DNA from 2 places in the Calidifontibacter indicus genome. Region 1 is predicted to be linked to the other one. Evidence: riboswitches for the same ligand, from Rfam matches in the RefSeq annotation. Region 1 holds a riboswitch; the other holds the start of a gene.
What was found. Region 1 has a riboswitch for thiamine pyrophosphate ahead of thiC (phosphomethylpyrimidine synthase ThiC). Riboswitches for the same ligand answer to the same signal wherever they lie in the genome.

Region 2: another riboswitch for thiamine pyrophosphate. It lies ahead of DFJ65_RS00590 (thiamine ABC transporter substrate-binding protein); the one in region 1 lies ahead of thiC (phosphomethylpyrimidine synthase ThiC).

The regions. Positions count from the first base shown of each region.
Region 1 is NZ_QTUA01000001.1:1,767,662-1,774,876, reverse strand. Features, by position in the region: gene DFJ65_RS08465 (hypothetical protein) at 1-409, shown strand, start outside; gene DFJ65_RS17450 (hypothetical protein) at 412-552, opposite strand; partial or broken gene DFJ65_RS08460 (VOC family protein) at 719-1,018, shown strand; gene DFJ65_RS18055 (hypothetical protein) at 1,164-1,340, shown strand; gene DFJ65_RS08455 (hypothetical protein) at 1,370-1,768, opposite strand; gene DFJ65_RS08450 (hypothetical protein) at 1,762-1,941, opposite strand; gene DFJ65_RS08445 (acetate--CoA ligase) at 1,993-3,909, opposite strand; gene thiD (bifunctional hydroxymethylpyrimidine kinase/phosphomethylpyrimidine kinase) at 4,014-4,817, opposite strand; TPP riboswitch at 4,859-4,968, shown strand; gene thiC (phosphomethylpyrimidine synthase ThiC) at 4,966-6,663, shown strand; gene DFJ65_RS08430 (MFS transporter) at 6,660-7,215, shown strand, end outside.
Region 2 is NZ_QTUA01000001.1:130,484-137,698, reverse strand. Features, by position in the region: gene DFJ65_RS00615 (dihydrolipoamide acetyltransferase family protein) at 1-1,300, opposite strand, end outside; gene DFJ65_RS00610 (alpha-ketoacid dehydrogenase subunit beta) at 1,393-2,445, opposite strand; gene pdhA (pyruvate dehydrogenase (acetyl-transferring) E1 component subunit alpha) at 2,442-3,578, opposite strand; gene DFJ65_RS00600 (Lrp/AsnC family transcriptional regulator) at 3,645-4,169, shown strand; gene DFJ65_RS00595 (DUF4235 domain-containing protein) at 4,308-4,616, opposite strand; TPP riboswitch at 4,714-4,820, shown strand; gene DFJ65_RS00590 (thiamine ABC transporter substrate-binding protein) at 4,838-5,947, shown strand; gene DFJ65_RS00585 (ABC transporter permease) at 5,949-7,215, shown strand, end outside.

The sequences.
Region 1 (7,215 bases):
GCTCGACAAGGGCGTCGACGTGCCGCTGAACCTGCTCGATCAGACGGTGCGTTCCGGCGTTCACCTCGACTTCGATGCCGACGCCGTGGAGCAACGGCTGCTGGACGAACTCGACGCCCACCGCTTCGGCACCGCCTACCTGTCGACGGGGTCGGTGTCGCCGTCCGAGACCACGACCGTGCTCGTTGCCGGCACGCCTGACGAGCTGCGGCCGTGCGACGACGAGGGGGCGGCGGTGGGCCGCCTCGAGCTCGGTCCGGCCGCAATGGGCGGCCTCGTGCGCTTCACCCCCCACCGATGTACGCCCGGCACCCGCCTCACGCCGTGGGCCGCCGCCGCGTTGGAACTCGCGGATTCGTTGTGGCACACTGATTTCGGCGCAATGGAGCAGCCCGTCGAGTGGCGGTGAGGCTACTCGACCTCGCCCGTCGACGCCGGCGTGCCGTTGCCGGGGTCGCGTTCCTCCGCCGGGCCCGCAGCGGCCTCCTCCGCCTGCTTCACGTCCTGGTCGACCGATTCCTCGTCGGTGTTCGGGGTGCTCTCGTCGGTCATCGCTCCACCTCCGTGTGTTGGTCGATCACCCGACTCACGCTACGCCGACCGCACGCCGCAGCGGCCGGACGCGTCGGCGCAGGGCCGGAAATCACACCTCGGGGTGGGCACCTCGATCCACGTAAATCGGTTGTCCCACGCAGACCCCCGGTGGTGGGCTTCGGCCATGAGCTGCTTCGTCTCACACACCTCCGTCGACTGTCGCAATGCCTACGAACTCAGCGAGTTCTGGAAGAAGGTGCTCGACTACGTCGACGTCTGCGACGACCCCAACGAGCCGGGCCACGAGGAGTGCATGATCCTCGACCCAGACTCGGGACACCACATCCTCTTCATCGAGGTGCCCGAATCCAAGACTGTGAAGAACCGTCTGCACTTCGATCTGCGTCCGCGCACCGGCACCCGCGACGAGGAGGTCGAGCGACTGCTCGGCATCGGCGCTGTGCAGGTCGGCGACCACCGCGGCATCCGCGGCCCCGGCAGCGGATGGGTCATCTTGGCCGACCCCGAGGGCAACGAATTCTGCAATCCCGCGCTCGGAGGCCGAGCTGGCCGCGTCCGTCGGCTGAGCGGGCACGGTGCACAGGAATTGGTGCGCGTACGGGAGCTGGTTGCCGGAGCGGGAGGAGCATCTCCCGTTCACCCATCCAACTCCCAACCGAGGCACCGACGACAACGCGACGTGGGGCGAGGAGCATCCCGGCCGGCTCACGACCTACCTCGACGCCGGTTTTGAGATCGTGCACCGTCCGTCGAAACGGCGCGCGGTCGTCGCGGTCGAGTTCTGACCCGCTCGAGCGGGTCAGAACGAACCGGGTCAGGCAGGCCCACCCGAGCGGCGCCGCACGAAGTCACGCAGGTCGGCCGACTGTTGCACCCGAGACGGCTCGTGCACGTGCATCATGTGACCCGCCGGGTAGTAGTGGTGTTCAATGTCGTCATGGCGCTCCCGCGCGATGGCGAGGTGCGCGAGCGAATCCTCCGCGGCGGTGAACGGCGTTGCGCCGTTCAGCATCAGCCCGTTGAGGTACATGCCGTCGTCCTGCAGCAGCTGCGCGAGCCCGGCAGCACGGGTCGTGCCGTACGACTCCCCGATCAGGAATTTCGTTGAGAGCCAACGACCTTGGTCGCTCACCCACTGCCGGATGATCTCGGCGACCGATTCGAGGTCGGCGGTGAAGCCGTGGAACCCCGAGGGCTTGCGCCCCTTCAACACCCGCGCTGCGCGACGGGTTCGCGCCCCTGCCAGACGTCGTCCTTGACCTCGTCCTTCCAGAGCACGACCCGCCCGGTCTGCGCGGTGTAGGGCAGCTCGCCGTCCGGCGTCACCGGCACGTGCTCGGTGGTGACGAGCTCGTCGGTGACATCGGCGGCGTCGGCCGGGGTCAAGCTTGCAGTCGGGCCGGGAAAGGGGACGGAGTGTCACTCACCCTTGTGACACTAGCCCTGTGAAGTGCCCTCTCGCCCGAGGATTCTCGCGAGCGCGTCGAGCACCGTGGCGTCCTCGATGGTGGAGGGCACCGGCGCCTCCTGACCGTCGGCCATCTGACGCATCGTCTTGCGCAGGATCTTGCCCGAACGGGTCTTCGGCAACGCTGCGACGACGTCGACCTGTTGCAGCGTCGCAATCGGCCCCACCTCCTCGCGCACCCGCCTGCCGAGTTCACCGCGCAGCTGCTCCAGGGCTGCGTCGTCGAGGTCGGCCCACTGGTCGCCGGCCTTGAGCACGACCAGCGCCCGGGGCACCTGCCCCTTCAGCGGGTCGGCCACACCGATCACGGCGCATTCGGCGACGGCGGGATGCCCGGCGAGTGCTGCCTCGATGCCGCCGGTCGACAGCCGGTGGCCGGCGACGTTGAGCACGTCGTCAGTGCGGCCGAGCACGAACAGGTAGCCGTCGTCGTCGAGGTAGCCGCCGTCGCCGGTGAGGTAGTAGCCCGGGTAGGCCGACAGGTACGACGACTCGTACCGCGCATCGTCCTGCCACAAGGTCGGGAGCGTCCCCGGGGGCAAGGGCAGCTTGATGCAGACGGCGCCCTCGGTGCCGGCCGGCGCCTGCTGCCCCTGGCTGTCGAGGATCTGCACGTCGTAGCCCGGCACCGGCACGGTGGCCGAACCCGGTTTGATCGGCAACGGCTCGAGGCCCACCAGGTTGGAGGCGATCGGCCATCCGGTCTCGGTCTGCCACCAGTTGTCGATGACCGGCACGTCGAGCTTGTCGGTGGCCCACTGCCAGGTGTCGGGGTCGAGCCGCTCACCGGCCATGAACAGGGTGCGGAACCCCGACACATCGTGCCCGGCCACGAGTGCGCCGTCGGGGTCTTCCTTCTTGATCGCACGGAAGGCGGTCGGCGCGGTGAACAACGCCTTCACGTCGTTCTCGGCGATGATCCGCCAGAAGGTGGAGGCATCGGGCGTGCCGACGGGCTTGCCTTCGAACAGCACCGTGGTGCACCCGGCGATCAGCGGCGCGTAGACGATGTAGGAGTGCCCGACGACCCACCCGACGTCGGACGCGGTGAACCACACCTCCCCAGGCGACATGCCGTAGACGTTGGTCATCGACCACTGCAGCGCGACCGTGTAGCCGCCGTGGTCGCGCACGATGCCCTTGGGCTTACCGGTGGTCCCGGAGGTGTAGAGCACGTAGAGCGGGTCGGTCGCGAGCATCGACTCACAGCCGGCCGGCTCGACCGCGCCGGGCTTCATCGCCGTCGCCCAGTCGATGTCGCGCTCGCCCATCTCGGCCTCGAGCTGCGGCCGCTGCACGAGAAGCACCCGCTCGGGCTTGTGCTGCGCGCGCTCGATCGCATCGTCGACCATCGGCTTGTACGGCACCACGCGGGAACGCTCGACCCCGCACGAGGCGGTGACGATCACCTTCGGTTGAGCATCGTCGATGCGGGTGGCGAGTTCGGCCGGTGCGAAGCCGCCGAACACCACCGAATGCACGGCTCCGATGCGAGCGCACGCGAGCATCGTGACGATCGCTTCGGGCACCATCGGCAGGTAGACCACGACACGGTCGCCGCGCTCGACACCGAGTGCGCGCAGCACTCCTGCGGCACGACCGACGAGGTCGAGCAGTTCGGCGTAGGAGTAGCTGCGCTTGGTGTCTGTGACGGGGCTGTCGTAGATGAGCGCTGTGCGGTCGGCGTCACCCTTGATCACGTGCCGGTCGAGCGCGTTGTAGCAGATGTTGAGCTGCCCGTCGGGGTACCAGCGGTAGAACGGCGGCTGCTGGTCGTCCAGCGCCTTCTTCGGCTTGCGGAACCAATCGACCGCCTCCGCGGCATCCAGCCAGAACCCCTCCGGGCCGGACATGCTGCGCCGGTACTGCTCCACGTACGAACTCATGGCGCGATTATGGCCCGGCTGTGGCCCCGGTCACCATGACGTCGTCGACGAACCCGCCGACCGGCCAGGCGGGTGCGCCGAGCGGTCGGGCGGCGCCACTGACCTCACCACCACCGGTGCAGGTGGTGCACCGGGCCCGCACCCGCCCCGATCTCGAGCCGATCCGCCTGGCGCAACGCCTCGGTGAGCCAGGTCTTCGCCGCCGCGACGGCCTGCGACCACGACCCCAATTGCGGATGCATGGTGGCGAGCGCCGCCGACAGCGCGCACCCCGTTCCGTGCGTGTTGCGCGTCGCGACCCGCTGCTGCGCAAACCGCTCCACCGTGTCCGCGCTGATCAGGACGTCGACCGGGTCACCCGCCAGATGGCCGCCCTTCATCAGCACCGCCCCGACGCCGAGGTCGAGCAGCCGCCGCCCCTGCGTCACCATGGCCCGCTCGTCACCCGCCTCGGCCTCGCCGAGCAGTGCGGCCGCCTCGGCCAGGTTGGGCGTCACGATGCTCGCGCAGCCGACCAGACGCCGCATCGCGTCCAACGCGTCCGGAGCCATGAGGCGATGCCCACTGGTCGACACCATCACCGGGTCGACGACCACGCACGTTCCACGCGACAGGCCCGATCGCACGAACTCGCAGACGACGTCCGTGACGGCGGCCGATGCAAGCATGCCGGTCTTCACAGCGTCGATACGAACATCAGTGACCAGTGAATCAAACTGCGCTGCAACGAAATCGGCAGGAACAGCGTGAACGGCGTCGACACCGTGGGTGTTCTGCGCGGTCAACGCGGTCACCACCGCCATTCCGTATCCACCGAGTGCGCCGATGGTCTTCAGGTCGGCCTGCAGACCGGCGCCGCCGCTGGGGTCGCTGCCGGCCACGGTCACCACTGCCGGGGGACGTCGCATGACCCCACCGTAGAACGCTCCCCCGATCTGGGTTACGTTGATCACACCCACACGGGAGCCCTCGGCAGAGGGCTGAGATCGAGTTGATGCCACTCGGACCGTCCGAACCTGCCCGGGTCATGCCGGCGAAGGAAGTGAGGATTTCTCGATGTCCGAGATCCATCCCAAGCATCATCTGCACCACCTCGTCGAGGGCGACATCCGCGTGCCCGTCACTGCGATCAGTCTCGACGACTCCCCCGACGGACCCAATGCCGACGTGCACGTCTACCGCACGGCGGGTCCGGGCAGCGATCCGTCCGTCGGGCTGCCGGCGCTGCGTGCCGACTGGATCGCCGACCGCGACGACGTGGTCGAGTACGGCGGGCGCGAACGCACGCTGCACGACGACGGCCGGTCGGCGGTGCGGCGCGGGGCGGCGTCCGACGAATGGCGCGGTGCGAAGCGAAAGCCGTTGCGCGCCATGGACGGCCGCACGGTCACCCAGATGCACTACGCCCGCCAGGGCAGGGTGACCCCGGAGATGCGCTACGTCGCGCTCCGCGAGAACGTCGACGTCGACCTCGTGCTGCGCGAGGTGGCCGCCGGGCGCGCGATCATCCCGGCGAACGTCAACCACCCCGAGTCGGAGCCGATGATCATCGGCCGACGGTTCCTCACCAAGGTCAACGCCAATATCGGCAACTCCGCGGTGACCTCCTCGATCGAGGAAGAGGTGGCCAAGCTCAGTTGGGCGACCCGGTGGGGCGCCGACACGGTGATGGACCTGTCGACCGGCGACGACATCCACACCACCCGGGAGTGGATCGTGCGCAACTCGCCCGTGCCGATCGGCACGGTGCCGATCTACCAGGCGCTGGAAAAGGTCGACGGACGCGCCGAGAACCTCAGCTGGGAGGTCTTTCGGGACACGGTGATCGAGCAGGCCGAGCAGGGCGTCGACTACATGACGATCCACGCCGGGGTGCTGCTGCGCTACGTGCCGCTGACCGCGCAGCGCGTGACGGGCATCGTCAGCCGCGGCGGTTCGATCATGGCCGGTTGGTGTCTCGCGCACCACGAGGAATCGTTCCTTTACACCCACTTCGACGAGCTGTGCGAGATCTTCGCGCAGTACGACATCGCGTTCAGCCTGGGCGACGGTCTGCGCCCCGGCTCGGTGGCCGACGCCAACGACGAGGCCCAGCTCTCCGAGTTGCGCACCCTCGCCGAACTCACCCGTCGCGCATGGACCCACGACGTGCAGGTCATGGTCGAGGGGCCGGGCCACGTGCCGCTCGATCTTGTCCCGGAAAACGTTCAGCTGCAGCAGGACTGGTGCGACGGCGCGCCGTTCTACACGCTAGGACCGTTGGTCACCGACATCGCACCCGGCTACGACCACATCACGTCGGCGATCGGCGCCGCCGTGATCGCCCAGCACGGCACCGCGATGCTCTGCTACGTGACGCCGAAGGAGCACCTCGGACTGCCGAACCGCGACGACGTGAAGACCGGCGTCATCACCTACAAGATCGCGGCCCACGCGGCGGACGTCGCGAAGGGACACGCGGGCTCACGCACGCGCGACGACGCACTGTCGAAGGCGCGCTTCGAATTCCGGTGGCACGACCAGTTCGCGCTCTCACTCGACCCGGACACCGCGATCGCGTTCCACGACGAGACCCTTCCGGCCGAAGGCGCGAAGACCGCGCACTTCTGCTCGATGTGCGGGCCGAAGTTCTGCTCGATGCGGATCAGTCAGGACATCCGCGACAACCACGCCGGCCTGCTCGAGGGGATGGCTGCGAAGTCGCGGGAGTTCGTCGAACTCGGTGCATCCGTCTACGTCCGTCCGCCGCAGTGAGCCCGGCCGGGAACGGCCACGCAACGACCCCCGAAGCTTGCCCGCAGCGCCTCGCCGCGCTGCGCGGAGGCATCGTCGGCAACTTCGTGGACCAGGTGCACATCTTCCTTCCGCTGGTCGCACTCGCACCAGCGCTCCCCCGGCTCGCCGGACCGCACGCGGCGGCCGGCAGCGCGACGCTCGTCGTCATGGCGATGCTTCTCGGTCGCCCGGTCGGCGGCTGGGTTTTCGGGCGGATCAGCGACCGGTTCGGCCGCGCCCGCACGACGCGGTGGGCCATCGCGGGTACGGCGCTGTGCAGCCTCGGCATCGCGGCGACGCCGCCGTACGCGGTGGTCGGGGCCGGGGCGATGTGGTGGATCCTCGCGCTGCGTTTCGTCGCAGGTGTGTTCATCGCGGGCGAGTATTCCGCCGCAATCCCGTTGGCGATGGAGTGGTCGCCCGCGCGCCGACGCGGCCTCGTCTCCGGCCTGATCATGGCGATGGCGCCACTCGCCCAGGCCACCATCGCCCTGCTCACCTGGGCAGCACTGCGCATCGATCCCGACGCGT
Region 2 (7,215 bases), 1.6 Mb from region 1:
GCAGTCGCACCGGCTGTTCCACCGCGTCGGCGACGAACCGCAGGAACCCGCCGGCCGACCCGCCGTCGCACACGCGGTGGTCGAAGGTGAACCCGAGCTGGGTCACCTTTCGCACCGCCAACTGCCCGTCGACGACCCACGGACGGTCGATGATGCGTCCGACGCCGAGCATCGCCGCCTCGGGGTGGTTGAGGATCGGCGTCGACCCGTCGACCCCGAACACGCCGTAGTTGTTGAGCGTAAAGGTGCCGCCGGTGAGCTCCGCGGGTGAGAGCTCACCGGAGCGAGCCCGCGCGGTGAGGTCGGCCATCGCGTCCGTCAGTCGGCGGGCGGACATGGTGTGGGCGTCCTTGACGACCGGCACCACCAGACCGCGCGGTGACTGCGCGGCGAACCCGAGGTTGATGCCGCCGTGCCGCACGATCTCCTCGCCCTCGACCGACGCGTTGAGCTCGGGGAACGTGCGCAGACCGGCCACGCAGATGCGCCCGAGCAGGCCGAGCTGGCCGACACCGTGATCGCGCAGTTGGTCGCGCACGGTCATGAAGTCGGTGGCGTCGACATCGACCCACGTGGTGGCATCGGGGATCTCGCGGCGCGAGGTGGCGAGCTTGTCGGCAATGACCTTCCGGACGCCGGTGAGCGGGATGCGCTCGTCGGCGAGTGCCGGGGTGGTCGCTGCGGTGGTTGCCGCAGTGGTTGCGTCGGACGCAGGCGCCGTCGCAGCGGGCGCCGATCGGGCGATGGCCGCCTCGATGTCGCTGCGCCGCAGCACCGCGCCCGTCGCCGGTCGCAGGTGGTGCAGGTCGAGCCCGTGGTCTCGGGCGAGGCGCCGCACGATCGGTGAGATCACCTGCGGTGCAACGGCTTCGGCAACAGCCACTGGCGCCTCCACTGGCGCCTCCATCGGCGCTGCCATCGTGGGGACGGCTGGTCGACGGGAACCTCGTCGGCGGCGGGTTTGCTGGCCGTGTCCGGTGCCGTAGCCGATGAGCACGGCGCCCGAGCCTTCGTCGGCCGGCGCGCCGGAGTCGGCAGGCGCGCCGGAAATTGCCGGTGCACCGCTCGACACGGTGATCAGGGGTGCGCCGACCGCAACGGTGTCGCCGGGCGCACCGTGCCGGGTGGCGACGGTGCCGGCGTAGGGGATCGGCACCTCGACGGTGGCCTTGGCGGTTTCGACGACCACGACGTTCTGGTCGATGCTCACGTCGGCGCGGTCGTCGACCAGCCACTCGACGATCTCGGCCTCGGTCAGGCCCTCGCCGAGATCGGGAAGGTTGAAGATGCGTTCAGCCACAGCACACTGCCTTCGGGGTCCCCGCGACGTATCGGAGCGAGGAACGAGCGGAGAACTTCGTGGGACCAAGGGCGGGGAGGGTGAAGACAAACTCAGCCACGGGCGCCCTCGCTGAACGTCGTATCGGGCTGGTCGTCGAACTGCAGCCGGTCGATGGCGTCGAGGATGCGGTCGACGCCGGGCAGGTAGGTGTGCTCGAGCATCGGCGCCGGGTAGGGCGTCGGCAGGCCGCTCACCCGCAACACGGGTGCCTCGAGCGAGTGGAAGCAGCGCTCGGAGATGCGCGAGGCGAGCTCGCCGGCCACCCCGGCGAACCCCTGGGCCTCGCTCACGACCACGCAGCGTCCGGTGCGCCGCACCGATGCCAGCACGGTCTCGTCGTCGAGCGGCACGATGCTGCGCAGGTCGATCACCTCGACGTCCCAGCCCTCCTGCTCGGCCGCGTCGGCGGCCTTGAGCGCCAACGGAACCGACGGTCCGTAGCTGATGAGCGTGACCTCCTTGCCGGGGCGACGGACGGCCGCCCGGCCGACCGGCTCGACCGGGCTGGAGGTGTCGACCTCGGCCTTGCTCCAGTAGAGGGCCTTCGGCTCCATGAAGATCACCGGGTCGGGGTCGGCGATCGCCTCGCGCAGCATCCAGTAGGCGTCCTGCGGGGTGGCGGGCGTGTAGACCTTCAGGCCGGGCGTGTGGGCGTAGTAGCCCTCGCTGGAGTCGCAGTGGTGCTCCACTCCGCCGATGCCGCCGGCGTAGGGCACCCGGATGACCATCGGCAGCGTCACCTTGCCGCCGGTGCGGTTGTGCATCTTCGCGACGTGCGAGGCGATCTGCTCGAACGCCGGGTAGGCGAACGCGTCGAACTGCATCTCGACCACCGGCCGAAAACCGGTGTAGCAGAGCCCGATCGCAAAGCCGACGATGCCCGACTCGGCCAGCGGGGTGTCGAAGCAGCGGTCTTCGCCGAAGTCGCGGGTGAGGCCGTCGGTGACGCGGAAGACACCGCCGAGGGTGCCGACGTCTTCGCCGAAGACGAGCACGTCGTCGTCGGCGGTCATCGCATCGCGCAGTGCCTGGTTGATCGCCTTCGCGAAGGTGAGGGTGGTGGGGCCGGCCACCGCGGGCGCGGGAGCGTCGATCGTGGTCATCGGGTCACCTCTTCGGCTGCCTGCATCTCGGCATGCATCTCTGCCTCGACCATCGCGCGGGCCTCGGCGACCTGCGGTGTGGGCGACGCGAAAACGTTGTCGAACAACGACATCGGGTCGACCTCGGGGTCGGTGTTCATCCGATCGCGCAGGTCGGTGGCAAGCGCCTCGGCCTCCTGCCGCACGGCGTTCGCCTGGTCGTCGTTGAGCAGGCCGGACGCGCGCAGGTAGGCCTCCAGTCGGGCGATCGGGTCGCGTTCGAGCCACGCGGTCACCTCGTCGCCGGAGCGGTAGCGGCTCGCGTCGTCGGCGTTGGTGTGCGCGTCGAGGCGGTAGGTGTGCGCCTCGATGAGGAACGGTCCGCGGCCCGAGCGGCAGTGGTCGAGCGCCGCGTCCATCACGGCCATGACGGCGGCGGGGTCGTTGCCGTCGACCTGCTCGCAGGCCACGCCGTAGCCAATTGCCTTGTAGGCCAACGACGGTGCCTTGGTCTGCTTCGACAGCGGCACGCTGATCGCGTACTTGTTGTTCTGCACGAAGAAGATCGCCGGCGCGTCGAACACCGCGGCGAAGTTGAGCGCTTCGTGGAAGTCGCCCTCGCTGGTCGCGCCGTCGCCGATGAATCCGAGCGCGACGCAGTCTTCGCCGCGCCGCTTCAGGCCGTAGGCGGTGCCGGCGGCATGCACCAACTGAGTGGCCAGCGGTGTGCACTGGGCCGCGGTGCGCTGCGCCAACGGGTCGTAGCCGCAGTGCGCGCTGCCGCGCAGCAGGGCGAGCACCTCGGCCGGGTCGATGCCGCGGGTGACCAGGGCCATCGACTCGCGGTAGGTCGGAAACACCCAGTCGCGGGCGGTGAGGCTGCGGATCGCGCCCACCTGGCAGGCTTCCTGACCGCGCGAGGAGGGGTAGACGGCCAGCCGCCCCTGCTTGGTGAGCGCGGTCGCCTGCAGGTCGAACCGGCGTCCGAGCACCATGTGCCGCCAGACGTCCTGCAGTCGGTCGGCCGACGGCATCGCGTAGGGGCGACGGGTGCCCGATTGCTCGACCGGCGCACCCGTCGGATCGAGCAGTTGCACCGGGCGGGGCGAGGGCAGCAGCGCCTCGACCGACGTCTCATGGAGTGTGTCCCGCATCACACCATCGTCTTCCAGTCGTGGCGATTGGCTCAAGTTTGTCGCAGATTGGTGGACAATCGGTTCATGAATCCAGCGGCAGAGGGCAGATCGTCCAGGGGTGAGGTTGCCACGACTGGGTCGGCTGGACGTTCGGCAGCCGACCTCGACGCGGTCGACCGACGCATCCTCGCCGCCCTCGCCGAAGACTCCCGCATCTCGGTGCGCGCCCTCGCCGAGCGGCTGCACCTGAGCCGAGCCGGCGCGTACGCCCGCATCGAGCGGCTGCGCGAACGCGGGGTGATCACCGGGTTCACGATCTCGATCGACCCGGCGACCGCGGGCCTCACCACCACCGCCTATGTCGCGATCAACATCGAGCAGAACACCTGGCGGGCCGTGAGCGCGGCCCTGGCCGAGCTTGCGTACCTCGATCGGATCTCGCTCATGGGTTCGGAGTTCGACGTGCTGGTGCAGGTGCACGCCCCCGACAACGCCGCGTTGCGCACCCTCGTGCTCGAACGCATCCAGGCGATCCCGGGCGTCATCGGCACCCGCACCTGGCTGGTCTTCGACGAGATCCCCGGCCGCGGGCGCAGCTGGGCCGACTGAGCGACTTCCCCGCAGACGCCGGGCGGCCCCAGTGAAAGATTGCTGTTGTCAGGACAGCAGCGATCTTTCACTGGGGGCGGCTTGCGCGAAGGACGCTCCCGCCGATGCAGGAGCGCCCTTCGACCGGGCGGACGGCGTTCAGGCCTTGGCGGCCTTCGCCACCGCCTTCTCGCGCTCCTTGGCCACGACCTGCGGCGGGTGGCCGGCCGACTTGGTGTAGTAGTCGGCAGCCTTGCGCTCGGCGAGGGCACGCAGACCCTGCGCCACGGCGGCCGACACGAGCGTGAAGACCGCGATCTGCTTGGCGTTGTAGTTGGGGTCGTGCTTGCCGACCGGTGCCGGGTTGCCGGTGGCCGCCTGCCAGCCGGCCGTCGTCGCCTTCGACGCGACCTTCGTCGCCGCGACACCTGCGACGGCGGCGATCACCTTCCACACCACGGATCCCATTCGTTCCTCCTGTCAGCGGCCCCGATGGCCGGTCGTCATTTCTTCACCTCCGAGCCTGCCATGTTTTGCCGCGGGCGTGACCGTGTAGCGTCTGTGGTGGAAACGACAGGGGAGCGCACGGTGCGCTGAGAGTGCGGCAGAGGGCCGCAGACCCTCGAACCTGATCCGGTTAGTACCGGTGTAGGAAGTCGAGCCCCTCCTTGCATCCCGAGGAGGATCCGTTGTTCCGAACGTCCCGCACAGTTCTCGTCGCCGCCGTGGCCGGCGTGCTCTCCGTCTCGCTCGCGTCATGTTCGACGACCGGCGACTCCGGCTCCGACACCTCGTCCGCGAGCTCGTCCGGCAGCTCGGCCGGTGGGTCGAGCGCGCCGAAGCAGACCACCGTCCGACTGGTCACGCACGACTCGTTCGTCGCGCCCAAGGAACTGCTCGCCCAGTTCACCAAGGAGACCGGCTACCAGGTGCAGGTGCTCGCATCGGGTGACGCCGGCAAGCTGGCCAACTCGGTCGTGCTCGCCAAGGGCAACCCCACCGGCGACGTCGTCTTCGGTATCGACAACACCTTCGCCTCGCGTGTCGTGGACGCCGGCGCGCTCACGCCGTACACCTCGGCGAAGCTGCCACAGGGCGCCGACAAGTACGCGCTCACCGGTGAGGCGGCCAAATCGCTGACCCCGATCGACTTCGGCGACGTGTGCGTCAACGTCGACGACGCGTGGTTCGCCGCCCACAAGAAGGCGAAGCCCAACTCGCTCGACGACCTCACCAAGCCCGAGTACAAGGATCTCTTCGTCACCCCCGGCGCGGCCACCTCGTCGCCCGGCATGGCCTTCCTGCTGGCCACGATCGCGAAGTACGGCGACAACGGGTGGCAGGACTACTGGAAGAAGCTCAAGGCCAACGGGGTGAAGGTGACCAGCGGCTGGAGCGACGCGTGGAGCGTCGATTACACCGCCGGCGGTGGCAAGGGCAGCCGTCCGATCGTGTTGTCCTACAACACGTCTCCGGCCGACACCGTCAAGGACGGCAAGGCCACCACCTCGGCGATGACCGACTCGTGCTTCCGTCAGGTCGAGTACGCCGGCGTGCTGAAGGGCGCGAAGAACGAGCCCGGTGCGCAGGCGTTCATCGACTTCCTGCTCGGCAAGACCTTCCAGGCCTCGATGCCGGCCAACATGTACGTCTTCCCGGTCGACCCGGCGGTCGCGATCCCGGCGCAGTGGAAGGCGGCCGTCACCGTGCCGGACAAGACCCTCGAGGTCGACCCGGCCAAGATCACCGCCAATCGCGACAAGTGGCTGCGCGAGTGGCAGGACACCGTCTCCGGCTGACATGCGTCGACGCCCCGGGCGAACGCTCCTCCCGGCGCTCGCAGCACTGATCCCACTCGCCTTCCTGGCGGTGTTCTTCCTGCTGCCCGTGGCCGCGATGATCGCCCGGGGCCTCCACCCCGACGGCCGGTGGACCCTCGGCCCCGCGCTGGAGGTGCTGAGCCGCCCGCGCACCGGTCGGGTGCTGTGGTTCACGCTCTGGATCAGCACGCTCGGCACCGCGATCACCGTGCTGCTCGGGGTGCCGATCGCCTACGTGACCTACCGCCTCGCGCTGCCGCTCACCGGGCTGGTGCGCGGGCTGTTGGTGATGCCGTTCGTGCTTCCGACCGTGGTCGTCGGCATTGCCTTCCGCAGCCTGCTCGCGAAGTCCGGGCCGCTGGGGTTCCTCGGCTGGGACGGCTCCTGGCAGGCCATCCTCGCCGCGCTGGTCTTCTTCAACATCGCGGTCGTCGTGCGCACCGTCGGCGGACGTTGGCAGTCGCTCGACCCGCGCCAGGCCGAGGCCGCGGCCGCGCTCGGCGCGGGTCCCTGGACGGTGCTGCGCACGGTGACGCTGCCCGCGCTGCGTCCGGCGATCGTGTCGGCCGCGATGGTGGTCTTCCTGTTCTGCGCCGGGTCGTTCGGCGTGGTGCTGACACTCGGCGGCGTGCGCTACTCGACCGTCGAGACCGAGATCTACCTGCTCACCACCAACTTCCTCGACCTGCAGGCCGCGGCGGTGCTCAGCCTGTTGCAGGCCGCCGTCGTGATCACGCTGCTGCTCCTCACCGAGCGACTCACCGCCGGCAGCCCGAATCGCCTGCGTGGCAACGGCGCCCGTCAACGCGTCCGCCGCGCCGACCTGCCCCACCTGCTCATCACCACCGCCGCCTGCCTGTTCGTGCTCGCGCCGCTGGTCACGCTGGTGCTGCGCTCGCTGCAGGTCGGCGACGGGTGGGGCCTCGACCACTACCGGCGGCTCACCGAGGTGGGCTCGGTGCCGACCCTGCAGGTGACGGTCTGGCAGGCGCTGCTCACCTCGATCCGGGCGGCCGTCGACGCGACGCTCATCGCGGTGCTGCTCGGGCTGCTGGTCAGCTTCGTCATCACCCGGCGCGCCGACTCCGCCGGCGGACGGCGCGTACTGGCCGCGCTCGACGCCACCTTCATGCTGCCGCTGGGCATCTCCGCGGTCACCGTCGGCTTCGGCTTCCTCATCGCGCTCGACGAGCCCCCACTCGACCTGCGGTCGGCGCCGCTGCTGGTGCCGATCGCGCAGGCGCTGG